DNA from 4 places in the Arthrobacter sp. FW306-1B-F12A genome. Region 1 is predicted to be linked to each of the others. Evidence: riboswitches for the same ligand, from Rfam matches in the RefSeq annotation. Region 1 holds a riboswitch; each other region holds the start of a gene.
What was found. Region 1 has a riboswitch for thiamine pyrophosphate ahead of AC3WJU_RS19470 (ECF transporter S component). Riboswitches for the same ligand answer to the same signal wherever they lie in the genome.

Region 2: it holds a riboswitch for thiamine pyrophosphate, as region 1 does, so the genes downstream of both, thiO (glycine oxidase ThiO) here and AC3WJU_RS19470 (ECF transporter S component) in region 1, are expected to answer to the same signal.
Region 3: it holds a riboswitch for thiamine pyrophosphate, as region 1 does, so the genes downstream of both, thiC (phosphomethylpyrimidine synthase ThiC) here and AC3WJU_RS19470 (ECF transporter S component) in region 1, are expected to answer to the same signal.
Region 4: it holds a riboswitch for thiamine pyrophosphate, as region 1 does, so the genes downstream of both, thiD (bifunctional hydroxymethylpyrimidine kinase/phosphomethylpyrimidine kinase) here and AC3WJU_RS19470 (ECF transporter S component) in region 1, are expected to answer to the same signal.

Annotation. Positions count from the first base shown of each region.
Region 1 is NZ_JBYSXD010000054.1:12,310-19,749, reverse strand. Features, by position in the region: gene AC3WJU_RS19485 (UDP-N-acetylglucosamine 1-carboxyvinyltransferase) at 1-478, opposite strand, end outside; gene AC3WJU_RS19480 (energy-coupling factor transporter transmembrane component T family protein) at 685-1,491, opposite strand; gene AC3WJU_RS19475 (ABC transporter ATP-binding protein) at 1,488-3,119, opposite strand; gene AC3WJU_RS19470 (ECF transporter S component) at 3,119-3,748, opposite strand; TPP riboswitch at 3,823-3,959, opposite strand; gene AC3WJU_RS19465 (NUDIX hydrolase) at 4,176-4,904, shown strand; gene AC3WJU_RS19460 (DUF4235 domain-containing protein) at 4,956-5,216, shown strand; gene mnhG (monovalent cation/H(+) antiporter subunit G) at 5,213-5,680, opposite strand; gene AC3WJU_RS19450 (MrpF/PhaF family protein) at 5,670-5,948, opposite strand; gene AC3WJU_RS19445 (Na+/H+ antiporter subunit E) at 5,945-6,511, opposite strand; gene AC3WJU_RS19440 (Na+/H+ antiporter subunit D) at 6,508-7,440, opposite strand, start outside.
Region 2 is NZ_JBYSXD010000016.1:30,646-38,085, forward strand. Features, by position in the region: gene AC3WJU_RS10100 (RNB domain-containing ribonuclease) at 1-1,331, opposite strand, end outside; gene thiE (thiamine phosphate synthase) at 1,369-2,058, opposite strand; TPP riboswitch at 2,085-2,204, shown strand; gene thiO (glycine oxidase ThiO) at 2,196-3,500, shown strand; gene thiS (sulfur carrier protein ThiS) at 3,497-3,733, shown strand; gene AC3WJU_RS10120 (thiazole synthase) at 3,737-4,543, shown strand; gene AC3WJU_RS10125 (4a-hydroxytetrahydrobiopterin dehydratase) at 4,606-4,938, shown strand; gene AC3WJU_RS10130 (hypothetical protein) at 4,970-5,272, opposite strand; gene AC3WJU_RS10135 (DUF3107 domain-containing protein) at 5,309-5,533, opposite strand; gene AC3WJU_RS10140 (TetR/AcrR family transcriptional regulator) at 5,584-6,222, opposite strand; gene moeB (molybdopterin-synthase adenylyltransferase MoeB) at 6,327-7,440, shown strand, end outside.
Region 3 is NZ_JBYSXD010000001.1:219,895-227,334, forward strand. Features, by position in the region: gene AC3WJU_RS01050 (alpha/beta hydrolase) at 1-47, shown strand, start outside; gene thiC (phosphomethylpyrimidine synthase ThiC) at 48-1,877, opposite strand; TPP riboswitch at 1,873-1,980, opposite strand; gene AC3WJU_RS01060 (amidohydrolase family protein) at 2,058-3,152, shown strand; gene AC3WJU_RS01065 (VOC family protein) at 3,231-4,109, shown strand; gene AC3WJU_RS01070 (hypothetical protein) at 4,180-4,623, shown strand; gene rpsP (30S ribosomal protein S16) at 4,819-5,241, shown strand; gene AC3WJU_RS01080 (RNA-binding protein) at 5,243-5,485, shown strand; gene rimM (ribosome maturation factor RimM) at 5,615-6,178, shown strand; gene trmD (tRNA (guanosine(37)-N1)-methyltransferase TrmD) at 6,179-7,024, shown strand; gene rplS (50S ribosomal protein L19) at 7,313-7,440, shown strand, end outside.
Region 4 is NZ_JBYSXD010000025.1:45,490-52,929, reverse strand. Features, by position in the region: gene rplU (50S ribosomal protein L21) at 1-296, opposite strand, end outside; gene thiD (bifunctional hydroxymethylpyrimidine kinase/phosphomethylpyrimidine kinase) at 717-2,237, opposite strand; TPP riboswitch at 2,229-2,325, opposite strand; gene AC3WJU_RS13385 (Rne/Rng family ribonuclease) at 2,470-5,613, opposite strand; gene AC3WJU_RS13380 (vitamin K epoxide reductase family protein) at 6,134-6,766, shown strand; gene ndk (nucleoside-diphosphate kinase) at 6,844-7,263, opposite strand; gene AC3WJU_RS13370 (DUF4233 domain-containing protein) at 7,317-7,440, opposite strand, start outside.

The DNA of each region.
Region 1 (7,440 bases):
CTTCCACGTCCATGGAGGCGAGGTCCAGCGTTTCCGGGCGGCGGATGCGCAGATCGTTGCCGTTCAGCCAGGTGCATTCGACGCCGATGGAGGTCAATACCTCGACAATCCGGTTGACTTCTTCGATCCGGGCGAGCCGTCGCAAGGTGGTGGTGCCGCGGTTGATGAGGCTCGCGCAAAGCAGTGCGACGCCGGCATTCTTACTGCTGTTGACGTCCACCGAGCCGGAGAGCGTACGTCCGCCCTCCACGCGCAGGTGGGTCATCTGCCGTTTGCCGACCTTGACGATGGTTCGCCCGAAGATCGACTCGAGGCGCTCGATCATGCGCAGGCTAAGGTTCTGCTTGCCTTGTTCCATGCGGGCAATGGCGCTTTGGCTGGTGCCCAGTTCCGAGGCGAGCTGTCCCTGTGTCCAGCCCTTTTCGCCGCGGGCGTCGCGAAGGAGGAGACCTACATGTTCGGCAGTCGGTTGCGTCATGATCAATAAATATCACAGATGGTCTAAGAATTGGAGATTCTGCGACGCAACCCGCTGATTCAGCCCGAGAATAGTCGTCTCGTGCGATAACTAAGTCGCAACGGCCGCCGTCGCGTGCCCGGGGCTGCCGGATGGCGGCCCGCCCAATACCCAACTGAGTCGCAGTTGTTGTCGTTTTGAAGCGTCAAAACGACAACAACTGCGAGTCAGTTGGGCTGCTTCAGCCAGACGAAGTGCCAGGTCCCTGCCCATTGGGCCGCGAGTACGGCCGCGGCAGCGATGACCAGCCCGCCGCCCAGAACCCAGACGTCCAGGCGGCTGTAGGTGGATTCGCGCGCCCAGGTCCGCCGTCCGCCGCCGAAGCCGCGCGCCTCCATGGTCACCGCCAAGCGGGACGCCCGTCGAATCGCCTGGACCAACAAGCCGAAGCTTTGGCCAAGCATGGCCTTGAACCGTTGCGGCGGACTTCCGTGCGAGCCGACACCCCGCGCGCGCCGTGCCATGCCGATGGTCTGCCACTCCTCCGCCATGAGTCCCACGAGCCGCAGGGCCGCCAGGGTACCCAAGACAAAACGGTGCGGCAGTTTCGCCTTTTGCGCCAGGGCATCGGCGAGATCGGTGGGATCAGTGCAACTCATCAGGAGAATGGCAGGCAGCGCTATGGCAAGACCCCGCAGCATGAAGCCGAGTCCAAGCTGAAGCGAGCCTTCGCTAATGGACCAGATCCCGACGTCGAGCAGTATCCTTCCGCTGTCGGCCGACAGGATCGCGGTGCTCCAACCTCCGAGCGCGGCCGCGATAATCAAGGGCCAGCCGCGCTGCCAGAGCAAGCGCACGGTGAGCCCCGCGAGGGGGAACAACGCCAATTCGCCGAGGAGCGCGGTCGAGGCTGACACCAAGTCGATGGACAACGCCAACACCAGGGTGATCAGGAAGACCGACACGAACTTGGCCAGCGGATTGGCGCGTGTCAGGAGGGCGTTGTTGCCGCGCAGGGTTAGGGCGTCCCTCATGCCGCACCTGATTCCTGCCGGGTGCCGCCTTGGAATGCAGGCTCGAGCCGCATCTCGGCGCCGCCCAGGACGGAGCTGAATTCCTGGTCGTGGGTCACGGAAACCACGGAGGTGCCGGCGTCGAGCAGTTCGGACAGGAACGACGCAAGCTCAGCCCACGTGTTCGCGTCCTGGCCGAAAGTGGGTTCGTCCAGCACCAGGACGCGGGGGTGCGCGGCGAGCACCGTCGCCACGGATAGCCGCCGTTTTTCGCCCCCGGAGAGCGTGTACGGATTGGCGTCCACGAGATGCCCCAAGCGCAGCCGTTCCAGCAACTCGTCCACCCGTTCCTCGCCATGGCCAAGATGCTTGGGGCCGAACATGAGCTCATCGAGGACGCGGCCGGTGACGAACTGGTGCTCGGGCTCTTGGAACACAGTCCCGATGCGGGAGATCAGCTGCTGGGCCTTCCACTTGAACGGGTCGGGGCCCGCGCCGTCGCTGAGCCCGACGGCGGCAGTCACCGCCCCGGATATCGGCGCCAACAGCCCCGCGAGGGTCAAAGCGAAGGTCGATTTTCCGGCGCCATTGGGACCGGTGATGGTCAGTGCCCGCCCGGCAAACACTTCGGCGTCGAGTCCGGACTGCACAGGACGCGGGGCGATCGTTTTGAACCCCCGGCGCCGTGTCCGTTCGCGGGACACCGCAAGCTCCTGGGTGGCGAGCAGCAACTCGCCCCCATTCCGGGAGCTCCCCGCCCCGGAGTCGGCCGCCGGTCCGGCGCCTGTTCCCGAACGTGGGCGGGTGGCCGGCACGTAACCAGGCACCCAGACGCCCGCAGCAGTGAGCATGTCCCTTGCTTGCGCCAGAACCGTGTCCGGGTCGCCGTCCAGAAGCACCGCCGGCGTCGAACCTCCCGCGGAGGAGGAACTGCCCGGCTGAAGCACCACAATCCGGTCCACGAGGTCTTTCCAGACCGATACCCGGTGTTCCACCACCACCAAGGTGGCGCCGGTCTTGTCCAGGCAGCGGCCCACGGCATCGCGCACTTCCAAGACGCCGGCCGGGTCAAGGTTGGCGGTCGGCTCGTCCAGGAGGATCAAGCCGGGCCGCATTGCCAGTATGCCGGCGAGCGCAAGGCGCTGTTTCTGCCCGCCCGAGAGGGCCGACGTCGGGTGGTCGAGCGAAAAGTTGCCGCTGGCACTGCCACCGGCCCTCCGCAGCAGCCCGACGTCGTCGAGCGCTTCATGGACCCGCTTCCAAATCTCGTCCCGCGGCACGCAAAGGTTCTCGGCGCCGAACGCGACGTCGTCGCCCAGGCGGGAAAGCACCACCTGGGTTTCGGGGTCCTGTTGCATGAGTCCGGCACGGCCCCGCTGGGCCTTCGGGGAAACGCCGTCAACCAGCAACGAGCCGGTCTCGTCGGCGTCGTCGCCTTCCTCGCCCAGCACGCCCGCCAGGGCATGGAGGAACGTCGACTTGCCTGCGCCCGAGGGGCCAAGCAGCAGGACGCGCTCGCCCGGACGGATGTCCAGGTCCAGGGCGTGGATGGCCTGCGTGGTGCGGCCGGCGTGCCGCCAGCCCCAGCCCTGCGCGGAAATGGCGGCGGGTCGCACCACGGCAGAGGTGCCGGAATCAGGACTGGGCATCAGGAAAAGACGGGCTCCGAGGCGGCCTTGCGTGACGCGAACGCGCTCAGGACACCGGTCCTGGCCAGGCCGCGGGTAGCGATCCAGGACAGGGCACCGGCAATGACGGCCCCGGAGATCGTGCAGAACACGATGTACGCGAGCTTGTCGACCGGTTCGTAGGCGATGTTCCAGCCCCACGGCAGGAAGGAGTCGTTCAGGCCGCAGAACAGGCCCGCACCGGCACCGGCCAGCAGGGACACCGGCAGGTTGAACTTCTTGTACATGAAGGCCAGGAAAATGAGTTCCGCACCGAGGCCCTGGAGCAGGCCCGAGATCAGCACCGTGGTGCCGTACTGGGAACCCATGATGAGCTCACTCGTGGCGGCCACTGTTTCGCAGAAAATTGCCGCACCGGGCTTGCGGACGATGAGCATGCCCAAGACTGCCGGAATCATCCAGCCGCCGGCGATCAGGCCGCTCAGGGGCGGGTAGCCGGCGGACATAGGTGTTGCAACCAAAGCCATCTGGTCCCATGCCCAGAAGATCACGCCACCGGCGATCGAGATGAGTGCCGCCACGACGATGTCCACGACGCGCCAGTTGTAACCAGGCTTGGTGAGGCCCGGCCTTGCAGAAATACCAGTCATTTTGTCCTCCTGAGGAACAGGAGGGGAAAGTGTTCCCGGTTGCCTGCGAGCGGCTTCCGCCGCGCCGGTCCGGACACTATGAGAACTCGACTCCCTTGCGCCGGTACTAGCCGGATCAGGTTCGAGGGTCTGCGGCTGTCCGCACTCTCAGCGCCCGTCCTCCGTGCCGCATTGCTGCGTGCCCGACGGCGGCGCTCCCCTGTCGTTATCAATCCACCCTTTTGGGCGTGGTTCAGTTTACACCTTGGCGGGGTTGCGGGCGCTGTGTTGGCGTCCGCGGAACGGTCACAAACACGCGGGGACGACGGATTCTGCTGGATCACTCGCCGGGTGAGCGCAGGCCGGCCCGGAATGGCGCGGGCGGCCGCAGAAACTGGGACAATGATCCAGCAGAATGTGACGCGGCAGAGCGGGCAAAGGAGCGGTCTTGGCAGGCAATGGCGAAGCGAACAGCACCACGGTGGCGGAACCGAGGCTCGCCGCAAGCGTGATCCTGGTCCGGGATGCCGCGGTTCCCGGGGGCTCTCAAGGTGCGGCGCAGGCTTTGGAGGTGTTCGTCCAGCACCGGGTTTCCACGATGGATTTCGCCGCGGGCATGGTGGTCTTCCCCGGGGGCCGGGTGGACCAGGTGGACAGCTCCGGCTGGGACTTCGCGGACGACGTCGTCGAGCAGCACGCCGCTGCATGGCACCGGAGCAGGATCGCCGTCGAGCCTGCCTCCGCCAGGTTCAACGCCGGCCGGGTGCTGGCGGCCGCGCAGCGTGAGGTGTTCGAAGAGGCCGGGCTGAAGCTTGACGCCGCCACCCTCCGCCCGTGGGCCAACTGGGTCACTCCGCAGGACCAGCCCAAGCGCTTCGACACGTACTTCTACCTTGCCTGCCCGGTTTCCGGTGCCGAGCCAAGGCACCAGACCACGGAAGCATCGTCGTCCTTGTGGATGCCCGTCCGCGGAATCCTGGACGCCGAAGACGCCGGAACACTCAAGCTCATGCCGCCCACGCTTGCGCTGCTGGATGAGCTCCTTGCCCTCGGCACAGTGGAAGCGATACTGGCCGAGGGCCGCGACATCGTGCCTGTCCGTCCAAAGCCCGGGGCCTTGGAGGAGTTCTTCCGGCAGAGGCGCCAAGCTCCATCCGTTGCTCCGGAACTGCCCTGAAGTGGGGTTAGGCTGGGGACGGTCCTGTTTCCACCCGCAAGGAGTCCCGGAATGAACCTCCTCATCAAACTGCTCGGCACCGGCGTGAGCATCGGCGCTGGCTTTGTCGGCACCAAGCTCGTCAATGCGCTGTGGGAAAAGTCCACCGGCAAGAAACCTCCCAAGGGTCACGATGACATGGAGGCAAGCCTGCGCTCTGCACTGACCTTCGCCCTGATTTCGGCGACTGTCAGCGCCGTCATCCAGGTTTTCGCAAGCCGCAGTACCCAGCGCGCCATCTCGCGTTTCTCGAAGACGCAGGACATCGTCTAGGCTGACGGCCCGCCGTTGGCGCCGTGAGGGCCTGGGCTCCCGCCGTTCCCGGTGTGGGGAGTTGTCGGGTCGGCTTGGGCTTTCTCCGCTGCCCGTTGACCGGCGGCCCGCAGCACCACGGCCTCGAGTTCGTCGATGCTCAGCAACTCGGGGTGCAGGTGCTTGGTCCGGTAGCCTGCGCGGCCCACCATGTGTGCGGACACCGGCACCGTCAGCAATTGGAAGATCCAAGCGACGGCCAGGATCGGCCACACCCACCATTCGCGCATCTGCAGCCCGATGGCCGCCAAGACGAGGAACAGCCCGAGCACTTGCGGCTTGGTAGCTGCGTGCATGCGGCTCATCAGGTCCGGGAAGCGCAACAGGCCGATCGCCGCGCCCAATGACATCACCGCACCGACGATCAGCAGCACCGCGGTGACGGCATCGATGACGGCATCCGCTCCGGTGGCGTCAGGAGTCATTGACCTGTCCTCTCCGGTCGGCCACGAAGCGCGCCACCGTCACCGATCCGATGAAACCGATCAGCGTCAGCGCGACGAGCAGCACGAGGTTGTTGAGGTGCCTGTTGACGGCCATGTCGATGGCCAGCGCAGCACCCAGTATGGCGAGCAGCACGTCCGAGGCGAGCACCCGGTCCAGCAGGGACGGCCCGACGGCGATCCTGTAGATCGCGCCGGCGGCGGCGAGGCTAAGGATCACCGCCGTGACGATCAGCACGATGTCTTTCACGAGCGAGCTCCCCTCGTTGCAGGCCAGCCTTCGGCCTGGAGTGCGTCCATTTCCGCCTGGGTACCCATGATCCGGATCAGCGAGGCCTCCGTGTCCTGGACTTCCTTGCGCAGCTTGGCGGTGTCCACATCGTTGCGGACATTGAGCCCATGGATATAGAGCGTGGACGTCGAGCGGTCCACCTCCACCACCAAGGAACCCGGAATCAGCGAAATCACGTGCCCTGTTGCGGTCACCATGAGGTCGGAATGGCTACGGAGGGGAACAGCGACGACGGCGTTGGTTACCAAGGGCCCGCGGAAGACCGCGAGGTACATGACCTGGAAGCTCGCGGCCACCACTTTGCCAAGGAACTCGACGGCGAAAGGAATGGCGCGCAGCACGTTGAATCGTCCGCTGAGCTCCACTGGAGGCAAGTAGAAGACCCTGGCTACCACTACGGCGATCAGCGCACCGAATACCAGGTTGCCGGGGCTGAAGTCCCGCCAGAGCGCACCCCACACGACCACCAGCCAGACCAGCAGGGGCAACTCGGTGCGGAACGAAATCCGCTTGCGGCTCACTTGCCAACCCCCTGCAGTGGGGTCGACGCACCCGGCGCAGCGATGCCCGGGACTTTGGCATTCTCGCCGAGCACGGAATGGATATACGCCGTTCGGTCCAGCATCTGTTCCGCGGAGTTGCCGGCCAATTGGAACAGCGGACCGGCGAAGACTGTCAGCGCCACGCCAAAGACCACCAACGCAGCGGTCGGCCCCACCATGGTCCTCGGAAGCAGGCCGACGGCCGCCGTGTCCTTGAGGACGGCGGCCGGGTAGTCAGCGTCCTCGGGCTTCCGCCAGAATGCGCGGTTCCAGACGCGGGCAATGGCCAGCAAGGTCAAGAGGCTCGTGACCACCCCGCCCACCACCAAGGTAATGGCCAGTGGTGTCCCGAGGGCGATGCCTGCCTGCAGGAGTCCGAGCTTCCCCAGGAACCCGGAGAAGGGCGGGATTCCCGCGAGGTTCATGGCCGGAATGAAGAACAAGAGCGCGAGGAGTGGAGACAGCTTTGCGAGCCCACCCAGCCTATCCACCGACGAGCTCCCACCGCGGCGCTCGATCAAGCCGGTCACCAGGAACAGGCTCGTTTGGACAGTGATGTGGTGGGCCACATAGAAGACGGCGGCAGCAAGCCCGGCTACGGAAGACATGGCAAGCCCGAACACCATGTAGCCGATGTGGCTGACCAAGGTGAAGGAGAGTAATCGTTTGATGTCGCTCTGGGCTATGGCACCGAGAATGCCCACGAGCATGGTGAGGAGCGCAACCACCATCAACGGGGTGTTCAAGGTATCGCCCGGGAAGAGCAGGGTCTCCGTGCGGACCATGGCGTAGACGCCCACCTTGGTGAGCAGACCGGCGAACACGGCAGTGACCGGTGCCGGTGCGGTCGGGTACGAGTCAGGCAGCCAGAAGGACAGCGGGAACACGGCGGCCTTGATGCCGAAGGC
Region 2 (7,440 bases), on a different contig from region 1:
TTGGTGCTGTTCCCGTTCCCGTTTCCGTTGTTCTTGGCAGGCTTCGATCCGGAAATCACCACGGCGTCGAATTCCTGTCCGACGTGGTTCACCAGGAGTGCGGCCTCCACCGTGTCCAAGGCGAGGCGCTCCATTTTGGCGGCAAGCTGGTCGGATGACGCCATGATCTCCGGCAGGCTCGGCAAAGCATCCCGGGCCCATGCAGGGATCTCCGTTCCGTTGCTCAGTGCTTCGCAGATGACCAGGACAAAACGATCGACCAGCCGGCGCAACGGCGCAGTGGTGTGGGCATATGGTGCGCCGATGGCTGACTGCATGACGCTGCCCGGTACTTCGCCGTCGAAAGGCGTGTAGCCGGCGCCCCGGAAAAGCAGCCCCGCGGAATGGAGAATGGCCAATTGCCGGGGGTCTTTGCCGTCGAGGCTCCGCAGGTACTCGCCGTAGCTGGTCCCCTCGGTCCAAGGCTTGCCGAGCGCCCCGGCCTGCCGTTTGAAATGGAGCAGCGAGCGCTCATCGGGAGCGGGCATGGTGCGCAGGATTCCAACCTTGCCGTCTAGCATCAGCTGGGCCGCCGCCATCCCGGTCATGAGCGAAATCTGGGCGTTCCAGTCCTCGACGGGCAGCGAGGGAGCTGCGACGATCCTGTACCCCCCGCCGTCGGGCAGTTGGACGATTTCTTGTTCAGGCATGTTCAGGCTCGCTCCGCCGCGGCGGCGTTCGAGTTCCACCCGTTTGAGCCCGACCTCCTTGAGCAACTGCAGGACGGGATCAGTTGTCCCGGAATCGATCGCGGACTGGACGCCCTTGTAGTTGAGCTTGGCGCGGCTGCGTACGCTTGCCCGGCGAACTGAGACGGTGCGGAACTCTGCTTCGGCATCGAGTTCGAAGTCCCACACGAACGCTCCGCAGTCCTGGCCCGCCAGCAGGCTTCCGGCGTGCTCGCTGATGATCTCGGGGTGCAGCGGTATGCGGCCGTCCGGCGCATAGTACGTCTGTCCCCGGTGGCGGGTCTCGGCGTCGAGCGCTCCTCCCGGTGGCACAAAGGAGGGCACATCGGAGATGGCGTAGAGAACCCTGTAACCATTCCCGGACCGCTCAATGAAGAGGGCCTGGTCGAGATCCGTGGAAGAGGCCGGGTCGATCGTGATGAACGGAACGCCCGTGAGGTCCTGCGCCGGCAGCCTGTGTCCTGAAACCGCGGCCTCCGCGTCGCGCAGTGCTTCAGCGGGATAACCCGCGGGCAGCTCGAGTTCGGTCCGAAGCGCCGCCAGTGCTTCCGCGAGCTGGTTCGACGTTTCAGAGACGTTCGGGGCTATGCGCTGATGTGACACGAAAGTCAGGGTAACTCCAAAATCTCCCGGCGTCTCGCTAGGCCGCCGCTGCGTCCAGTGCGGCCAGGAGTGCCTGGGCTGCCGCCGTCGGATCCCCGGCCTCGGTGATGGCGCGGACCACAACAATGCGGCTGGCGCCGGCCCTCACTACGTCTTCCACGTTGCTGAGATCGATGCCGCCGATCGCAAACCAAGGAAGCACTACGCCGCCGACGGTCTCTTCGTCTGCCTGCTTCACCGCATTGGCAGCGTACTTCACCAGATCGAGCCCGACGGCGGAGCGTCCAGGCTTGGTGGGCGTGGCCCACACAGGCCCGACGCAGAAGTAGTCCAAGCCGCTGCGGCCAGGCGACGCGGCGATGGCTGCGTCAATCTGCTCCGGCGTGTGCGTGGAGAGGCCGATGATGGTGGGGTCGTGGAGCAGCTTCCGGGCCGAGCGCAGCGAAATGTCCTTTTGGCCGATATGGAACACCGGTGCGCCGGCGAGGGACGCTACGTCCGCGCGGTCGTTGACTGCCCAGAGGCGCCCGTGACGGTGCGCCACGGATTGCAGGATCTCCAGGAGTTCCAGTTCCTCGGCCGCTTCAATGGTCTTGTCGCGCAGCTGGATGATGTCCACGCCGCCTTCGAATGCGGCATCGACAAACTGCTCAAAATCACCCTGTTGCTTGCGGGCGTCGGTGCAGAGGTACAGGCGGGCGGTGGTGTGGACATCGTGCGGGGTCATGGAAACAGAGTAGTTCCTCTAAACTGGGCAGGTACCGCGGGAGCCGCGGCGGCAGTCACAATCGCCGCGCGGCTGAGAGGGCTTCAGCGCCGACCGCTTGACCTGATCCGGCTAGTACCGGCGTAGGGAAGGACTCCATGGACGAAGTAAACACCCAGCACGGGCCCCTGCGTGCAGACGTGGCGGTGATCGGGGGCGGCGTCATTGGCCTGGGCATCGCGTGGGAAGCCCGAAGGTCGGGCCGCTCGGTTGCCCTGATCGATCCCGCGCCGGCCAGCGGCGCTACTTTCGCGGCGGCGGGGATGTTGGCACCAGTCAGTGAACTGCACTACCAGGAAGAGGACCTCCTGGAGCTCATGCTCGAATCGTCGGCGTTGTGGCCGGACTTCGAACACAATGTGACCGGCTCACGAACCGGACGCAGCACGGGTTACCGGACGACGCCGACCCTCGCCGTGGGTGCGGACGCAGCGGACCGCCGGGCGCTCGCCGATCTTCGGGACGTCCAGCTGGCCCATGGCCTGGTGGTGGAATCCGTGCCGTTGCGCGAAGCACGGGAGCGTGAGCCGCTCTTGAGCCCGCAGATTTCCTGTGCCTTCGACATCCCGGGCGACCACCAAGTGGATCCTCGCCGGCTTTCGGCCGCGATTCTAGGCGCTTTGGCAGACCACGAGCCAGGTAGCTCCAGTTGGATTCCGGGGGCCGAAGGCGGTTTCGCGGTCCGGGACATTGCGGCGGGCCTCCTGTGGGAGGACGGGCGCGCCGTCGGGGCCGTGCTCGGCTCAGGCATCGAAGTGCTTGCCACGGAAACGGTGGTAGCCAACGGACTCGATGCCGCCCGCGTGAAAGGACTGCCGGATGGATTGTCGCTCCCGTTGCGTCCCGTCTACGGCGACATACTGCGGCTGCGCGTCCCGGACCACCTGCAACCGCTGGTCACCGCCACGGTCCGGGGAATGGTGCGCGGAGTGCCCGTCTACATCGTTCCCCGCGATGACGGGACCGTCGTGATCGGCGCGACGCAACGTGAGGACGGATTGTCGTCGTCCGGGGGATCGGCCAACCCGGTGTCAGCCGGCGGCGTCTACCAATTGCTCCGCGACGCCCAGGTATTGGTTCCGGCCGTTGCCGAGCTGGAATTCGTTGAAGCAACTGCCCGGGCCCGTCCTGGCACCCCGGACAACGCACCGCTGCTGGGCCGCGTCGAAGGTCGGGAAGGAACCGTGCCCGGCCTCATCGTGGCCAGCGGCTTCTTCCGCCATGGCGTGCTCCTCACTCCGGCAGCGGCAAAAATCTGCGTTGGACTCATGGATGGCACCGCCGATTCCCGGTGGAACAAATTCCGCCCGGACCGCTTCTCCCGCCCGCTCTCAGCAGCAAGGGCTTCCGCAGACGGCCCATCGGCCGATACCTTAAATCCCCTTCTGAAGGACCACGCATGAACATCAAATTGAACGGCGCAGACCACACGCTGAGCGACGACGCTTCCGTCACCACCCTCGTCAGCCACATCACCGGACGCGTTGTGGATTCCAGCGGCCAAGCGGCCGACGGACGCAAGATCGGCGTCGCCGTCGCACGCAATTCCGAAGTGGTGCCGCGCAGCCAGTGGGCTGCTACCGCGCTCGCAGAGGGCGATGAACTCGAAATCGTTACCGCAGTACAGGGAGGCTGAACCATGACCACAGCAAGCACTCACGAAGCAGGCACCCGAACCGATGCCCTGGTGATCGACGGTGTTGAGTTCGGCTCGCGCCTCATCATGGGAACCGGCGGAGCTCCGAGCCTCGACGGCCTCGGGGCAGCCTTGCTGGCTTCCGGCACAGAACTCACTACCGTCGCAATGCGGCGGTACTCACCGACGGAAACCGGTTCGCTGTTCCAATTGCTCGTAGACCACGGCATCCGTGTCCTGCCCAACACCGCCGGCTGTTTTACCGCCAAGGATGCCGTCATGACAGCCGAGCTAGCCCGGGAGGCATTGGAAACGGATTGGGTGAAGCTCGAGGTCATCGCCGACGAACAGACGCTGCTGCCTGACGCCGTGGAGTTGGTGGATGCGACGGAGAAGCTGGTGGACCGCGGCTTCAAGGTCTTCGCCTACACCAACGACGACCCCGTACTTGCGCTTCGCCTGGAGAACCTCGGGGCAACTGCGGTGATGCCGTTGGGCGCGCCTATCGGCACCGGCCTGGGCATCCTGAATCCCCACAACATCGAGCTGATTGTGTCCCGCGCTTCGGTGCCGGTAGTGCTCGACGCCGGCATCGGCACCGCGTCCGACGCCGCACTGGCCATGGAGCTCGGCTGCGACGCCGTGCTGCTGGCCACCGCGGTGACCCGCGCGCAGAATCCGGTGCAGATGGGCGAGGCCTTCAAACACGCGGTCATCGCCGGTAGGCTGGCGAAGCAGGCGGGCCGCATCCCGCGCAGGGAACACGCCCTGGCCTCCTCGGCCATGGAAGGCCGGGCCGAGTTCCTCTAGCGGCCGACGCTGGCCGCTCCGGGGATTCCTGCGAAGATTCCGCGTCTGTGAAGGAGCCCCGAATGGCCGGCAAGGACGACATTCTTTCCAGGTCCACTATTGACGACGCCCTGGCGGAGCTGCCGGACTGGCGGTATCGCCAGGGCGCCCTCGTCACCGCCTACAAGTGCCCGACGTCGGCTGCCGCACTCGAGTTGATTGCCGCCGTCGGGCGCATTGCCGAACAGCAGAACCACCACCCGGACCTGGACTGGCGCTACAACCGGGTGTTCATCCGCTACACGTCCCACGATGCCGGGAGCGAGCTAACGCAGCGCGACGTCCGGGCGGCTAAGAGCGTCAGCGAAGCGGCCGCGGAAGCCGGGGCAGTTGCCAAACCGGAAGCCACGCCATGAGCCGGATCTGCAGATAGAGCCGCAGCGCTGGTTAGAGCCTCAGCGCCGCGGTCAGCTGGGCGGTGTCGTGCCGCTTCCGATGGCGGCCCAGGAAGTAGGACGCCACGGCGGCCGCCGCGGTCCCCAGAATGATGGGCAGGACCCACGGGATCCACGTCACGCCAGGCTGGTAGCCAAAGCCAAGTTGGATGAAGATCACCCAACTCAGCATGGCGACGGCGACCGAAACGCCGGCGGGCAGGGTGATTCCGTACGTTCCACGGTGTTTGTCAGTTCCCCAGACAATGAAGCCTGAAGCGATGGTGGCTAGCGCCACGATGACAAGTGAGAGCATGCGGACTCCTGGCTCGCTGGTGTTCTTGCCTGTTGCTTAGAGGGCGCCGAAGCCGACCCGGCGTACTTCCTCGGCGCCGATCTCCACGTATCCGAGGACATTGCCGGGAACGATGACCTGGCGGCCCTTTTCGTCGGTCAGGCGCAGGTCCGTGCCGTTGGCAATGGCCTCGCTCACGATCTTGGCAACAGCCTCGGCGTCGAGAGCGGACTCAAGCGCGATCTCACGGCCAACATTCTGAATGCCGATCTTTACTTCCACAGCGGGGCCTCCCAGCCAATCAAAAAAATACTCAGTCCTCTATTTGTAGTCTAGGACTCTTTCGGGAAGCGACTGATTCCGCGCCAAGCTAAACGGTAGATCAGGTCGCTGGCGACATCGAGGTCCAAATCGCCGTCGGTTTCGAGCCAATACCGCGCGCTGACCTGCGCCATTCCCGCCAGGCCCCGGCCCAGCAGCTGGGCCTCCAGCGGGGGCAGCTTGGTGTCTTCGGCGATGACCTTGGCGACGGCGTCGGCGAAGGTGCGGTTGAAAGTCTCCAGCCGGGAGCTGACGTCCGGGTCATTGATGAGATCGGATTCGAAGACGAGCCGGTGGGCTTGGTCATCGCCCGCGATGAAACGGTAGTAGGCGCGCATGACGGCCTGGACGCGCTCCTTGTTGTCCGACGTCGAATTCAGCGCCGTGAGCATCTGGTCCGTGAGCGTGGCCAGGTGGCTGTCGAGGAGGGCCATGTAGAGCTCCCGTTTCGACGGGAAGTGTTGGTACAGCACCGGCTTGCTGACATGGGCGGTCTCGGCGATTTCGTCCATCGCCGCACCGTGGAAGCCGTTGGCAACGAAAACTTCCAAGGCGGCATTCAAGAGCTGGGCCCGGCGCTCATCGCGTGGCAACCTGGCCGAACGGGGCGTACCGGTCCGATCTTGCCTGACCTGCGCCTCTTGTTTGATACGTGCACTCTCGGCCACTTGTCTGCCGCCTTTCCCCTTGCAGTTATGACCACAATACTGCGCAGTAATATGACCGGGCGGCACCTGCGGGGATACTTTGAAGTATGGCCACTACTTTTGCTGCCCAAACGTTGCCGTCTTCGCTGCCGCCACTCGTGGAACCGGCCGCGGGACTGACCACCGAAGAGGTGGAACGCTACTCGCGCCACCTCATTATTCCCGAAATCGGAGCGGCCGGTCAGCGTCGGCTCAAGAATGCCAAAGTCCTCGTGATCGGAGCCGGCGGACTGGGCTCTCCGGCGTTGCTCTACCTCGCCGCCGCCGGGGTGGGGACGCTCGGAATCGTGGACGACGACGACGTCGACCTCAGCAACCTGCAACGCCAGATCATCCACCGCGTGGGCGATGTGGGACGGCCGAAAATCGAATCGGCGCGTGACGCCATCAAGGAACTCAACCCGCTCGTCAGCGTGCAGCTGCACAACGTGCGCCTGGACTCCTCCAACGCTTTGGAGATTTTCTCGGGCTACGACCTCATCCTGGACGGCGCGGACAATTTCGCCACCCGGTACCTGGTCAACGATGCTGCCGCGATTCTCGGCAAACCGTACGTCTGGGGATCCATTTTCCGCTTCGACGGCCAGGTCAGTGTGTTCTGGGAGAAGCACGGACCCAGCTACCGCGATCTCTACCCGGAGGCCCCTCCCGCCGGCTCGGTCCCGTCCTGCGGCGAAGGCGGCGTGTTCGGCATGCTGTGCGCCGCTGTCGGCTCGCTCATGGTGACCGAGGCAGTCAAGCTGATCACCGGCGTCGGGCGCTCCATGCTGGGGCGCGTGGCGCTCTTCGACGCGCTCGGCGGCAGCTGGCGCGAAATCAAGGTTTCGAAAGACCCGGAGGCCGAGCCGATCACCGAATTGACCGACTATGAGGCTTTCTGTGGCATCACCCCTGCGCCCGCAAGCGACTCGGTTCCGACCGTCACGCCCACCGAACTTTCCGGAATGCTCGAAGCCCGCGCAGCAGGGGAACGCGACTTCGAACTGGTGGATGTCCGCGAGATCGGCGAACACGAGATTGTGAGCATCGACGGTTCGGTGCTCATCCCACAGGGACGCATCCTGGCGGGAGAGGCCTGGACGGAACTCCCGCAGGACAAAGAGATCGTCTTCCACTGCAAGGGAGGTACCCGTTCCGCGGCTGTGCTCGCGGCTGCACAGC
Region 3 (7,440 bases), on a different contig from region 1:
CCTTCATCGCGGATGCCAGCCGCGCAGGATCAGTCCAGGCTTCCTGATCAGTTCAGGTTTCCTGACGCCGCCTCACGTTTTCCTGCGGGAACCTCAAGCTCGGGCAAGTAGACCTTGCCCCCTGATGCCAGGAACTCCTCGCTCTTTTCGCGCATGCCGCTATACATTTCCGCGATGGCCGCTTGTGAATCAGCCGAGCCGTATTCGTCGCGGATGTCCTGGCTAATGCGCATGGAGCAGAATTTTGGTCCGCACATGGAGCAGAAGTGCGCCGTCTTGGCCGGTTCTGCCGGGAGTGTCTCGTCGTGGAAGGATTCGGCCGTGACCGGATCCAACGACAGCGCGAACTGGTCACGCCAGCGGAACTCGAAGCGGGCCTTGGACAGCGCATCGTCGCGTTCGTGGGCGCCGGGGTGTCCCTTGGCCAGGTCAGCGGCGTGGGCGGCGATTTTGTACGTGATCACGCCGGTCTTGACGTCGTCCTTGTTGGGCAGGCCCAGATGTTCCTTCGGAGTGACGTAGCAGAGCATCGCGGTTCCGAAGCGTGCGATCTCCGTGGCGCCGATGGCGGAGGTGATGTGGTCGTAGCCCGGGGCGACGTCGGTGACAAGGGGGCCCAGCGTGTAGAACGGCGCGCCGTCACACAGCTCCTGCTGGCGCTCCACGTTCTCCCGCACCAAGTGGAACGGGATGTGTCCGGGGCCTTCGACCATGACCTGCACGTCGTACTGCCACGCGCGCTTCGTGAGCTCGGCCAAGGTGTCCAGCTCGGCGAACTGCGCGGCGTCGTTCGCGTCCGCCGTCGCGCCCGGGCGCAGTCCATCACCCAGCGAGAACGCGACGTCGTACTTGGCGAAGATTTCGCAGAGCTCGTCGAAGTGGGTGTAGAGGAAGTTTTCCTCGTGGTGGGCCAGGCACCAGCCCGCCATGATGGAGCCGCCACGGGAAACGATGCCCGTCACGCGGTTCGCGGTGAGCGGCACGTACCGCAGCAACACGCCGGCGTGGATGGTCATGTAGTCCACGCCCTGCTCGCACTGCTCAATGACGGTGTCGCGGAAGATTTCCCACGTGAGCTTGTTGGCTTCGCCGTTGACCTTCTCGAGGGCCTGGTAGATGGGCACGGTGCCGATCGGTACGGGGGAGTTACGGATGATCCATTCGCGGGTGGTGTGGATGTCATCGCCCGTGGACAGGTCCATGACGGTGTCGGCGCCCCATTGCGTTGCCCACTGCAATTTGTCGACCTCTTCGGCGATGGAGCTGGTGACGGCCGAGTTGCCGATATTGGCGTTGATCTTCACCAGGAACGCCTTGCCGATGATCATCGGTTCGGATTCGGGGTGGTTGATGTTGTTGGGGATGATGGCCCGGCCGGCAGCGACCTCGCTGCGGACGAGTTCCACATCGCAGTTTTCGCGAAGTGCCACGAACTGCATTTCGGGCGTGACGATGCCCTGTTTCGCGTAATGCATCTGTGTCACGGTCTTGCCGTCGACGGCGCGGCGGGGCACCGGCTGAGCCCCCTTCCACTCCGCGGAGGCGGCGCCGCGGCGGACGGCAGACTTGCCGTCGTCGAGCAGGTTCCGTTCGCGGCCGCTGTAGGCCTCGGTGTCGCCGCGGGCTTCGATCCACTCGCTGCGGAACGGTTCGAGGCCCACTACGGGATCACTCCCGGGTCCGGCGGTCCGGTACACCTGGAACGGGGCGTTGGCCTCGCCGTTGGGGGACGGTTCGAGGGCGATTTCCGTCACTGGAACCCGGATTCCCGTGTCGGCATCCTCCAGGAACGCGAGGGAATGCGACTTGAGGGATTGGGTCACATCGTGGTCCGATCCCTTTTGGGTAGGGCTCAGCTGTGTTTCTTTGGTGCTCAAAGGATTACTCACTTCCTTCGCCGGCATTACCCGGACAGGTTCAACGGTCGCAGGCTGCATCAGCCCGATCTCAGCCCTTGCAAGGGCCCCCGTGTGGTCGTAGACGAAGCTACCACAGCTGCCAGCGCTTGTGACAGATGTGACCGCGCCGGCGAAGCTCCCGGGAACTAGGGTGGAATCATGGCGGAAATCATCGAATTCAGCGGCGCCGTCCTCACCGGGCCGGAGGAGGAACGGCGCGGCCTCTGGTCGGTCGACGGACGGCTGACCTTCGTCCGGCCCCTTGCGAAGCCCGACGTCGTCCTGGACGGTTGGGTGCTTCCCGGCCTGGTCGACGCGCATTGCCACGTTGGCTTGGGCAAGGGCGGAGCTGTCGACGAGGAGACTGCCCGCCTGCAGGCGACTGCGGACCGGAATGCCGGGACCCTCTTGATCCGCGATGCCGGATCCGCAAGCGACACGCGCTGGCTGCAACGCCGGGCGGACATGCCGAGGATCATCCGCGCGGGCAGGCACATCGCGCGGCAACGGCGGTACATCCCCGGGCTGGCCGAAGAGGTGGAGCCGGAGGATCTGATGGAGGCAGTCCGCAAGCAGGCGCGGTCCGGAGACGGCTGGGTCAAGATCGTGGGGGACTGGATCGACCGCTCCGCCGGGGATCTCGGCCCGTCCTTTCCGGCCGCCGTCGTCAAGGACGCCGTCGCGGCCGCACACGACGAGGGGGCGCGGGTGACCGCCCATTGCTTCGCCGAAGGGACAATCGATGACATGCTCGACGCCGGGATCGACTGCATCGAGCACGCCACCGGATTATTGCCCCACCACATTCCCCGGCTGCTGGACCAGGATGTGCCGATTGTCCCCACGCTCATCAACATTGCGACGTTTCCGGACATCGCGAAGCAGGCTGAAACCAAATTTCCGCGCTACGCCGCCCACATGATCGCGTTGTGGGAGGGCAGGCATGAGCGGGTCCTTGAGGCGTTCGACGCCGGAGTGCGGGTGTACGCCGGAACCGACGCCGGAAGCGTCATCAAACACGGCCGGATCGGCGAGGAGATCCTGGAACTCCAGCGGGCGGGTCTTCCGGCGGCCGCCGCCCTCGATGCTGCCTGCTGGTCCGCCCGTGAGTGGTTGGGTGCCGACCGCATCAGCGAAGGCGCCAGCGCAGACGTCGTGCTCTACGCAAAGGATCCCCGAGCGTCCCTAGAGATCGTGCTGCAGCCCGGATGCACCGTTCTGAGGGGACACATTTCAGGAAGCGCCGGGCATTAGGAATAAATTGAAGCTTCAAGTAATTTAGATACATAGAGGTTGCCGAAGGGCGGCGCCACAAAAAGCCGGGAGTTTCACATGACCATCACATCCAGCCAGGATCTCCTTCCTGCCGAACTCACCATGGGCACTGTCATGCTCAAAGTGGGGGACATGAAGCTCATGGGCGACTACTACCAGCGGGCGCTGGGGCTGGACGTTGTCGCCGAACAGGACGGCGGGCTCTACTTCGGCCGGCTAGGCAAGCCGTTGGTGCACCTCGCGCCGGCCGCTGGTCTCCAGATCCCGGGCCGCGGAGAGGCCGGACTCTTCCACACGGCGCTGCTTTTCGAGGATCAGCCCTCGCTCGCCGCAACTGTTGCCTCCGCCGCGCAGTACGAACCCCACGCCTTCGTCGGCAGTGCCGACCACTTGGTCAGCGAAGCCTTCTACTTCACCGACCCGGAGGGCAACGGCATCGAACTCTACTACGACAAGCCCCGTGAAGGCTGGGAGTGGAACGGCAGCTCGGTCGTGATGGACAGCTTGCCGCTCCCGCCGCAGCGCTACCTCCAGCAGTACCTGAGTGAAGCGGCCGTGACGGGCCAGCATGGGGCGGGCGCCGGCGTCGGGCACGTCCACCTCCAAGTGGGTGACGTGCGGACCGCCCATGATTTCTACGTTGACACCCTGGGCTTCGAGCAGACCGCCGGCTGGCACGGGCAGGCCCTGTTCGTCTCCGCGGGTGGCTACCACCACCACATGGCCATGAACGTGTGGAACAGCCGCGGTGCAGGTCCGCGCAAAGACACCCTCGGCCTCGGGGAGGTTGTCATCGAGGTGCCGTCAGGAGACGACGTCGGCGCGCTCGCAGATCGCCTCAAGGTAGCGGGCATCGCCTCGCACCACACAGGCCAGGAGCTGCGCTTCGAGGACCCGTGGCGCAACCGTCTGCGGGTCGCGGTCCGCTACGCTTGATCCGACGGCGTGGCGCATCTCGGCCGCTGCGCCGCAGCTCCGTTGGCACGACTGAATGAGAGTACTTTCCATGGGCTTTGCTGAAATCTTTGTTGCCACCCACGATGAAGCACTCAAGAGGGCCGCTGCCCTGGAGAAGGGCAGCGACGTATCCGGCGCCGCGGTACGGATCCCGGGAATCAGCGATTTCGAAGTAGAACAACTCGGCGACCTCGCGGGCACGGCCGTGCACGCAGGCGGGGCCGACTATGAGCTTGCTTTGGTGGACGTCACCAGCGACGCCTTGCTGGGCGTCCCGGAAGCGATGGTGCGTGCCCTGTCTGAGCTCCTTAGCTACGAGACCGAAGGCGAAGGGAACGTCCTCGACGACGTCGCCGAACGCTGGGCGGCCCAAGAGGACATGCCCTTTGATGCCCAACAGGCCCGCCTGTACGTCCAGCAGTTGGCGGCCCTCGCGAGCGACGTCGAAAAGGCCGAACGGGGCGGTCTCTACGTCTGGTCCGCTGAGCAGTAATCCCGCAGAAAAGCCGCCGCACGGGCTGCGTGTTCGAAATACTGTCCGCCATCTGGCACAATGGACAGGTACTCGATCCGCGCGGCCCCTCTCTCCGTGTGTGCATCTTGTCCTTGGAACCCTCAAGTATGGCCCGCCCCACGGGTGCAGAACGACGGGCTCAACCCCGTTTCAGAAACAGGAGTGACCACAAAAGTGGCCGTAAAGATTCGCCTTAAGCGCTTCGGTAAGATGCGCGCACCGTACTACCGCATCGTCGTCATGGACTCCCGCGCCAAGCGCGATGGCCGTGCGATTGAAGAAATCGGCAAGTACCACCCCACCGAAGAGCCCTCGTACATCGAGGTTGTCTCCGAGCGTGCACAGTACTGGCTGTCCGTCGGCGCCCAGCCGACCGAGCAGGTTGCCGCGATCCTCAAGATCACCGGTGACTGGCAGAAGTTCAAGGGCCTCACGGGCCAGGAAGGCACGCTGAAGACCAAGGTCGCCAAGCCTGCTTTCGTTGCACCGGAGAAGGGTTCCGTCATCATTCCGGAAGCCATCACCAAGAAGGCCAAGCAGTCGGAAGCAACTGAAGCTCCCGCTGACGCTGAAGCAGAGACCACCGAGGCTGAGTAAGTTGCTGGCAGAAGCGCTCGAGCACTTGGTCCGTGGGATCGTTGACAGTCCTGAGGACGTCAAGGTCAGTGCCAAGAACAACCGCCGCGGGGAATCCCTCGAGGTGCGCGTTCACCAGGACGACCTCGGACGGGTGATCGGTCGCCAGGGTCGCACCGCACGCGCTTTGCGCACTGTGATTGCGGCATTGGCGGGCGGCGAGCAGGTGCGGGTCGACGTCGTAGACACCGACCGTCGCCGGTAACGCGCTCAGCAATACTTGTCTTAAATCCGGCCCCTTCACCAGATTATGGTGGAGGGGCCGGATTGTTTTACGAGCAAACCCAGCCGTGGGTCCCTCATCCGGGCCCAGCGAAGAAATCAGAGGAACCCCATGCAGCTCCAGGTTGCCCGAATCGGCAAGCCCCACGGAATCCGCGGCGAAGTCACCGTCCAGGTGCTCACCGATGCCCCTGGCGATCGTTTCGTCCCGGGCACCGAATTTGTGGTGGAGCCCGCGAAGGCCGGCCCCTTGACCATCAGCAGCGCCCGGTGGAACAAGGACATCCTATTGCTCGGTTTCGAAGAGATCTCCACGCGCAACCAGGCGGAGGAAATCCGCGGCGCGAAGCTGTTCATCGAGACCGAAGAGCTGGAAGAGGACGACGACGAAGGCTGGTACGAGCATGAGCTCGTCGGCCTTGAGGTCCGCGTCGGCTCGCAGACCGTAGGTAAGGTGACCGCGCTCAACACCATGCCGGTCCAGGACCTGCTGGTCATTGAAGACATTGACGGCAAGGAAATCCTGGTGCCCTTCGTCGAAGAGATCGTGCCCGAGGTCAACGTCGAAGACGGCTATGTGTTGCTCACGCCTCCGCCGGGGCTCTTCGAACTGAACACTGATGCTTCCCGCACCGATACGGAAGAGGACGACGCTGAAACCAAGGATGACGCCTAAATGCGCATTGATGTCGTCAGCATCTTTCCCGAGTACCTGGCGCCGCTTGAGCTTTCCCTCATAGGCAAGGCCCGCCAGGATGGGCTCTTGGAGGTCAATGTCCATGACTTGAGGGCCTTCACCACCGACAAACACCGCACCGTGGACGACACTCCGTATGGTGGCGGTGCGGGCATGGTCATGAAGGCCGAGCCCTGGGCCCAGGCCTTGGAATCCATTGCCTTTGCACAAAATGCCGAGGTTGGAACTGCCGCGCCTGAGCGCTCGTCGGACGCGCCGGCGAAAAAGCCGGTCCTGATTGTGCCGTCGCCCGCGGGGGAGCGCTTCAACCAGGCACTCGCCTATGAGCTCGCCGAGGAAGAGCAGCTCGTTTTCGCCTGCGGCCGCTATGAAGGCATTGACGAACGCGTCATGGAGTGGGCGGCAGGGCACTTCACCGTGCGTCCGGTCAGCTTGGGCGACTATGTCCTCAACGGCGGAGAAGTCGCAGTCCTGGCCATGGTCGAGGCCATCGGACGCCTGCTTCCGGGCGTCGTCGGCAATCCCGAATCCTTGGTGGAGGAATCCCATTCGGACGGCTTGCTGGAATATCCGGTCTACACGAAGCCCTCGTCATGGCGCGATCGTGACGTGCCCGCGGTCCTCTTGAGCGGCAACCACGGGAAGATCGCCCAGTGGCGCCGCCACGAACAGTTCCGCCGCACGGCGGAACGTCGCCCGGACCTCCTCGCAGAGTTCGACGCCGGCCACCTGGCACGTGCGGACCGCACGGCTTTCGGTGAACTCGGGTACGACGTCGTCGATGGCCGGTTGCGGCGCCGCCCGGGCAGCGACCTCCCGGACTGAGCCTCCCGCCGTCGGGCAACTTCATCCTCCACCCGACCGCAGGAACCGGGCCGCATTCGCGGGATTCGCCGGAACCCGCGGGGTGTGGCAGAATTAACCCTTGTGTCTACTGGGTTCGCGCCTGCCACAGGGGGAGCGTCACCAACAGCCTGACAACCCGGAACCGCCAATCAGTGGCGGTACCGGACTTGAAAATCTTCGGCGGTAATTTCCGGCCGGCCTTGCGCCCCGGGCTTGCCCGCCGTGACCCAAAGTGGATGCCCTGTGGCGTTCACCAGGAGTGGATTAATGCATATCCTCGATAGCGTAGATGCAGCTTCGCTGCGTAACGATGTTCCCGAGTTCCGCGCGGGTGACACCATCAAGGTTCACGTGAACATCATTGAAGGCAAGAACTCCCGCGTCCAGGTCTTCCA
Region 4 (7,440 bases), on a different contig from region 1:
GTGATCTTGATCTTGGTCAGTTCTTGACGGTGACCCTGGCGCTTCTTGTAGCCGGTCTTGTTCTTGAACTTCTGGATGACGATCTTCGGACCACGGAGGTCTTCGAGGATCTCAGCCGTAACCTTGACCTTGGCCAGATCCGCAGCTGCGGAGGTGACCTTGTCACCGTCCACCAGGAGCAGTGCGGGCAGCTCAAGGGTGCTGCCGGCTCCACCGGGGACGCGGTTCAGGGTTACGTAGTCTCCAACGGAAACCTTTTCTTGGCGGCCGCCTGCGCGGACAATCGCGTACACCACTTGGGCACTCACTTCTCTCGACGTTTATTACTAAATTTGCGTGCGGAACCCCGATCCAAAAACGGGCCTGGTTCACGCTGTGCCTCAACGCCGTGGACTCCGGTACGGAATCCATGAGTCATCCCTCGAATAGTTCTAAATGAAAGGTCAGTTCCAAATGAACGGTTTCTAGGGGCATAACCCAAGTGTTGGCGTAAGCACCGAAGATCTAGATTACGCTAGTTTCGCCTTCGGCTGCAAATGAGGCCAGGTCCGGAGGCTGCCACGTGATGGCTGCCACAGACTGGCTATGCCGCCATCCGGTACCGTGCCCGTCCACCTTACCCTGCCGGCCGTGAAAAGCTCGGATCCTCACGCCGACACGCTGCAACGCCTGCGGGGACAGGCCCCGTTCCGGTGCCTCCTCCCCGGAAGACCGGCTCAGCCGTGCAACCTTGGAGCATCGAAGAACGCCGTTTCATAGCGGCAGGATTGGGCAAACGCCTCCATCATCGCTGTGCACTCCGCGGGCGACGCAACCTGCGCGGCGGCATCCGTGATGTCGATCGCCTTGCGGGTGGCCTCCGCGAACGCCTCGTCCGCGTAGGTGCGCAGCCAATCCGCATAGGGGTGCTCGTCCGATGCTCCGGCCTCGACAAACCCATGGTGGAGCCGCTGTCCCACCTCGGCGTACAACCAGTAGCAAGGCAACACGGCAGCAACCAGCACCGCATAGCTTCCCGACGCCGATGCCGCCAGCAAGTGGTCCACGTAGGCCTTGGTGACCGGGCCCAGCTCTCCGCTCACCTGGCGTCCACTGAGCCAATTCCGGTGCAGCTCGGATTCGACTTCAAGGCACATCTGCGAGCCGCGGGCCCAGAACAGCTGTTCGGTTTCACTCGGAGCGAGGGCGCTTGCCCGTGCCAGGACCCTGGAATAGCCGTTGAGATAGATGGCATCCTGGGACAGGTAGTAGCTGAACTGCGCTTCGCTGAGACCACCGGATTGCAAGTGCTGGATGAAGTCCAAGCCATAAATGGCTGCCAGTTCCGTTTGGGCGGCGTCCCACATCCGGACGGCGAAGTCCCCCGGTTGAAGGGCCTGCTGGAGCGCGTGGAAATGATGGATCGGCCCGTTGCCCTTCCCTACTTCCAGCACCCCGGACCGGGTCAGCGCCTCCTGGAGCCAGGGCTTGACGACACGCAAAGCAGACTCCCAATCGCCGAGCCGCGCCTTGGCCGTCGCCATCGCCGACGACAGGGAACATCCCGTCCCATGGCTATTGCGGGTCTCCACCCGTTGGCCGGCGAATTCCACCACGTCCTGGCTCAGGACTCCCCCGGTATTGACCAGGGCATCGGGGCAGCCGGCTCCCTGCAGATGGCCCCCCTTCACCAGGACGGTGTTTCCGCAGCTAGCGGCCAGGCGCTTGCCTTGCTCCAACGCCGATGCCCAATCAGTGGCAACAGGCTCGCCAAGCAGCATGGCCAATTCCGGAAGGTTGGGGGTCACCAGGTCTGCGAGGGGCAGCAGTTCCCGCAGTGCGGTTTCAGCGGACTCCGCGAGGAGCCTGTCGCCACTGGTCGCGATCATCACTGGATCCAGGACGACGACGGCGGGGCGCGCCTCGCCGAGCCAGCGGCGGACTTCGTGGATGACCGCCGCGTCCCCGAGCATGCCGATCTTGACGGCATCAACCGTGATGTCGTCGCTAATGGCGTCCAATTGCTGGCGCAGGAACTCCACGGGAGGCACATGGACGCCAGTGACGCCCTGTGTGTTTTGTACAGTGAGCGCCGTGATGACGGCCATGCCGTAGCCGCCGTTGGCCGCAATGCTCTTCAGGTCTGCCTGGATCCCGGCACCACCTGAGGGGTCCGAGCCGGCGATGCTGAGGACCCTGGGGATGGGGCGCTGGATGGCCTTGAGCGGGTAGACAGATGATTGCGCCGAAACAGTCATGCGAGACATCCCTTCGCCGGTGCTAACCGGACAGGTTCAACGGGTCTGGTCTCAGCCGGCTCGGTGCGCGGCACCCCGTGTCAGTCCCCTAGCTTAACCCTGATCACGCCTCGCCCGCTGAAATCGCCCATTGCAACCGGACTGCCAGGGTCGGCGGATTGGCCCACAACGCCGAAACCCCGGCGGTTTCCACAGGAGCGGAAACGGCCGGGGCTTAGGCACGGTACTGCGTTCAGAGTTCGGACTTCGGCACACCGACGCCGAGGATGATCGGTTCCGCTGCCGCCGTCGGCTTCGTCGGGGCGGCGTCTGCCGCCTTGGCCTCGTGCGCGGCCCCACCGGAAGCAGCCGCGGCAACCTCGTGGTGCTCCACGTTGGTGGCGTTGGCGGCACCCTGGGCCCGGCTGGCGCTACGGTTGCGTCGGCCTCGGCGTCCACGCGAACCCGAGTCCGGGGATTCACCGCTTGCAACGGCTGCGGGGGCCCCTGCGGGGGTTTCCTTGGCTGACGTTGACGTCGTGGCGGTGTCCGGAGCTTCTCCGAGGCCTGCGAATGCCTGTGCCAATAGGTCCAGGCTCATGGCAGGTGTGCCACTTGCAGCCTCCTCTTCGTGGTGGACGAAAGGCAACGCAACTTCCTCGCCGCCGAATCGCAGCACAGGCTTCGAACGTTCCTCGCCACTCGAAGCAGCGGCCGGAGCCTGGACCGGGGCCGCTGGGGCCTGGACCGGGGCTACTTCCGCTGCGTGCCCGTCGGCGAGCAATTCCGCCGCGTGGTGGAGCTCGTCGTCGTGCAGGTGGGCAGCGTGGGCTGCAGCCGCGATGGTGGCAAGGGCTGCGCGGGTGGCTGCCTGCCGGTTCGGGTCGGTGGATTCCACAGTGTGGACCGGCACCGAAGGGGTGACGGGCAGTTCAGTGGTCCCCGGCCCCGTGCCGCGGCCGCGGCGACGCTTGCGCTGCTCGGGGCGGACGGCTGGCTGTGACTCCGTGCGCGGGTGGTGGTGTTCAGCTGCCACCACGTTGGCCCGACGGTGCTCCACGGGCTCGTCGTGCGTGACGATTCCGCGCCCTGCGCACGTCTCGCACTGCTCGCCGAAGACCTCCAGCAGGCCGGTGCCCATGCGCTTGCGGGTCATCTGGACCAATCCAAGCGAGGTCACCTCGGCGACCTGGTGCTTGGTACGGTCCCGGCCGAGGCACTCGACCAGGCGGCGCAACACGAGATCGCGGTTGGATTCCAGGACCATGTCGATGAAGTCGATGACGATGATTCCACCGATGTCGCGCAAGCGGAGCTGGCGGACCACTTCCTCGGCAGCCTCAAGGTTGTTCTTGGTGACGGTCTCCTCGAGGTTGCCGCCGCTGCCGGTGAACTTCCCGGTGTTGACGTCGACAACCGTCATGGCCTCCGTGCGGTCGATCACGAGCGAACCACCGGAGGGCAGGAAGACCTTGCGCTCCAAGGCCTTGTGGATCTGTTCGTCCACACGCCATGCCGAGAAAATGTCCTGATCCGAGGTCCACTTCTCGAGGCGTCCCACCAGGTCCGGCGCCACGTACGTGACGTAGGCCTCGATGGTGTCCCAGGCTTCATCGCCGGAGACGATGAGCTTGGAGAAGTCCTCGTTGAAGACGTCACGGACAACCTTGATGGTGAGGTCCGGTTCGCCGTACAGCAGTTCCGGAGCCAGGATCTTGGTGGACGTGGACTGGCTTTCGATGCCTTCCCACTGGGCCCGCAAGCGGTTGATATCGTGCGTCAGCTCTTCCTCGGAAGCACCCTCGGCGGCGGTGCGGACAATAACGCCCGCGTTCTCCGGGAGGCGGTCCTTGAGGATTTTCTTCAGGCGATTGCGCTCGACGTCGGGCAGCTTGCGGGAAATTCCCGTCATTGACCCGCCCGGTACGTACACAAGGTAGCGGCCGGGAAGTGAAATCTGGCTCGTCAGGCGTGCGCCCTTGTGGCCCACCGGGTCCTTGGTGACCTGGACCAGCACGGAGTCGCCTGACTTCAGGGCGTTCTCGATGCGGCGCGGTTTGCCTTCCAGGGTGACGGCATCCCAGTTGACTTCACCGGCGTACAGCACGGCGTTGCGGCCGCGTCCGATGTCTACGAACGCGGCTTCCATCGACGGCAGCACGTTCTGGACCTTGCCCAGGTAGACGTTGCCGATGAGGGAATCCTGCTGTGTCTTGGACACGAAGTGCTCCGCGAGCACGCCGTCTTCGAGGACACCGATCTGGATCCTGTCGTCGCGCTGGCGAACGATCATCTGGCGGTCGACGGACTCACGGCGAGCCAGGAATTCGGCCTCGGTGATGACCTGGCGGCGGCGGCCGGTCTCGCGGGATTCACGGCGGCGCTGCTTCTTTGCTTCAAGGCGGGTGGAGCCCTTGACGCTCGTGACTCGGTCGGAGCCGCTGGTGGACTCAACGTGCGCGCGGGGAGCGCGGACGCGGGTCACCGTGTTGGGGGGATCGTCGTCTCCGCCGCCCGTCAGTTCCAGGTCCTGATCGCCGCGACGACGGCGCCGGCGACGGCGGGAGGTCACGCCTTCTTCGAGGGCCTCCTCGGTACCGGCTTCTGCCTCGTCCTCGGATTCCGCAGAGGTTTCTTCTCCCGCGTCATCACGCTCGGTGCCCCGGCGTCCGCGACGGCCACGGCTGCGACGCCGACGGCGGCTGCCGGCTTCGTCCAGTTCGTTCTCCTCGGAACCTTCCTCAGCTTCGGCCCGCGGTTCCTCGTCGACGACGGCCGGACGGACAACGGCGCTCAAGTCAGGTGCCTGGAAGATCATGGACGTGACGGAGGCAGGTTCCAGGAACAGCGACGCGATCGGACTTGCGGCTTCGGCGTCGACGGCCGGCTCCCCGGTGGTTTCCTCGGGCGCGGGCTCCTCGGCCGGCGGCTCCACAGTGGTTTCCCCGGGCGACGCAACGTCGGCAGCCGGTGTTTCAACCGGGGCTTCTTCGGCAACGGGCTCGGCGCTCTTTGCCCTCGTCGTACGACGCCGGCGGACCGGTTTTTCGGGGGCGGCTTCGGCCTCTGGTGCTATTTCAGGTACGACGGCGGCAGCAGCCTCCGGTGCCTCGCCACCTTCCGTGGACGCTTCTTCAGCGAAACCCGGCAGCGGCTCGGAGGTTTCGACCTTCTTTCGAGCCCTGGTGCGCCGGACGGGAGCCTTGGGCGTTTCCGTGTCGCTCGCTTCGGCGACAGGCTCGGCGGCGGTTGCGGCAGCTCCGGCGTCGGGGGCTTCATCCGCGGCGACCGTCTTCGGTGCAGCCTTGCGGCGGGTGCGGGTGACCTTTTTGGGTGCTTCGGTGGTCTCGGTGGACGCCGCATCTTCGGCGGCGGCTACAACTTGCTCATTATCCATATGTGGCAACACTCCTGCCCTTGCGCAACCGCCACATCCGGTGCCCAGAGGGGCAATATTGTCAAAACCCGCAGGCGTTGACAGAAGTCAGTAGTAGTCTTTCCGGTTCGCACCAGCATGGGGGTGCGGCATCCACGGAAAGCCGGCTTCGCTCCAAACCCGTTGTTCTAATGCCACAACCAGGTGCCGTCCATGGTCACTGCGGCCCTGCCGGGGATCATTGGATCCTGGGCATGCCCTGCAAATGATTGGCGGTCTTGGGAACAAGATACCGGACCGGATTCCGCATGTGGATCGGCTTCCGGCCATGTTCATTCTCTCACACGCCCGCACTCCCGGCAGGAAGCATGCCCTGAAAGCTTCCGTGCCGCCGCCTTTGCTGGACGCGTCCTCCAGCCTCCGCGGCTAGAATCCTCCCAAGAGCAGTCCCCGGTCCTGCGCCGGGCCATCCAGAAAAGGACAGCCAACCATGCCGAGCCCCGCCAGCCCGAACCTGGCCAATAACGATGCCCCCTCCCTCATGCAGGAGGGAACCGGCAAGCACACCGACGACGCAGCCATGCCGCGTATGGTCCGCGACCGCCCCTTTGCCTGGCTCTTGCTCGCCACCGGCGCCATCGCGTGGCTTGCGTCCGGCGCACTCGTGCTGGAAAAGCTGCAGGTTCTCATGGACCCCAACCACATAACGGCCTGCGACCTCAATCCGTGGGTGTCCTGTGGCAGCGTCATGAAAACACCGCAGAGTTCGGTTTTCGGTTTCCCCAACATGTTCATCGGGATTGTCGCCTTCGCCGTGATCATCACCACCGCCATGGCGATCTTTGCCGGGGCCAAGTTCGCCCGCTGGTATTGGATCGGACTGCAGACGGGCGTCACACTGGGGTTCATCTTCATCGTCTGGCTCTGGTCCCAGGCCCTGTATGTCATTCATATCCTGTGCCCGTTCTGCATGGTGGTGTGGGCATGCATGATCCCGCTCTTCGTCTTCGTGACCATCAGGAACGTGGCGCACGGAGTCATTCCAGCGCCCGCAGGACTGGCCAAGATCCTGAGCGAATCCGGTTGGATCATTTCCGCGCTGCTCTACGTTGGCGTGATCGCCAGTATTTTCTTTGCCTTCATCAACGTCTTCATCGGTACGTCGGGTTACTAAGCACCAAGCCGTCAACAGCGGAAGGGGCCCATGTTCGCGTGAACATGGACCCCTTCCGCTTTTGGTGTGTCTGAAAACTACGCGCCGAACCAGATCTTGATCTCGCGCTCGGCGGAATCCACCGAATCGGAACCGTGGACCAGGTTCTGCTGCACAGCCAGGCCCCAGTCACGGCCGAAGTCACCGCGGATGGTGCCGGGCGCCGCCGTCGTCGGGTCCGTGGTTCCAGCAAGGGAACGGAAGCCTTCGATCACGCGGTGGCCCTCGAAGATGGCAGCGACAACCGGGCCGCTGAGCATGAACTCGACCAGCGGCTCGTAGAACGGCTTGCCCAGGTGCTCTTCGTAGTGCTGCTCAAGGAGATCGCGGGTTGCGTTGACCTTCTTCAATTCGACCAAGGAGTATCCCTTGGACTCGATGCGGGCGAGGATGCTGCCGCTCAAGTTGCGGGCGACGCCGTCGGGCTTGATCAGTACAAGGGTGCGCTCAATGCTCACGGTTGCTCCAATGTTGGATGTGTGGGTTTCCCAGCCAGTTTACGGGGTTTCGCTCAGGCGACGCCCGCGCTGCCCCCAGAGTCCCCGTGCGAAGCGTTCCATTCGGCTTGCTCACGATCACGCTGGGCGTTCTCGCGGTCGATTCTCATGCCGGCACGGATGCCGTACCACCAGCAG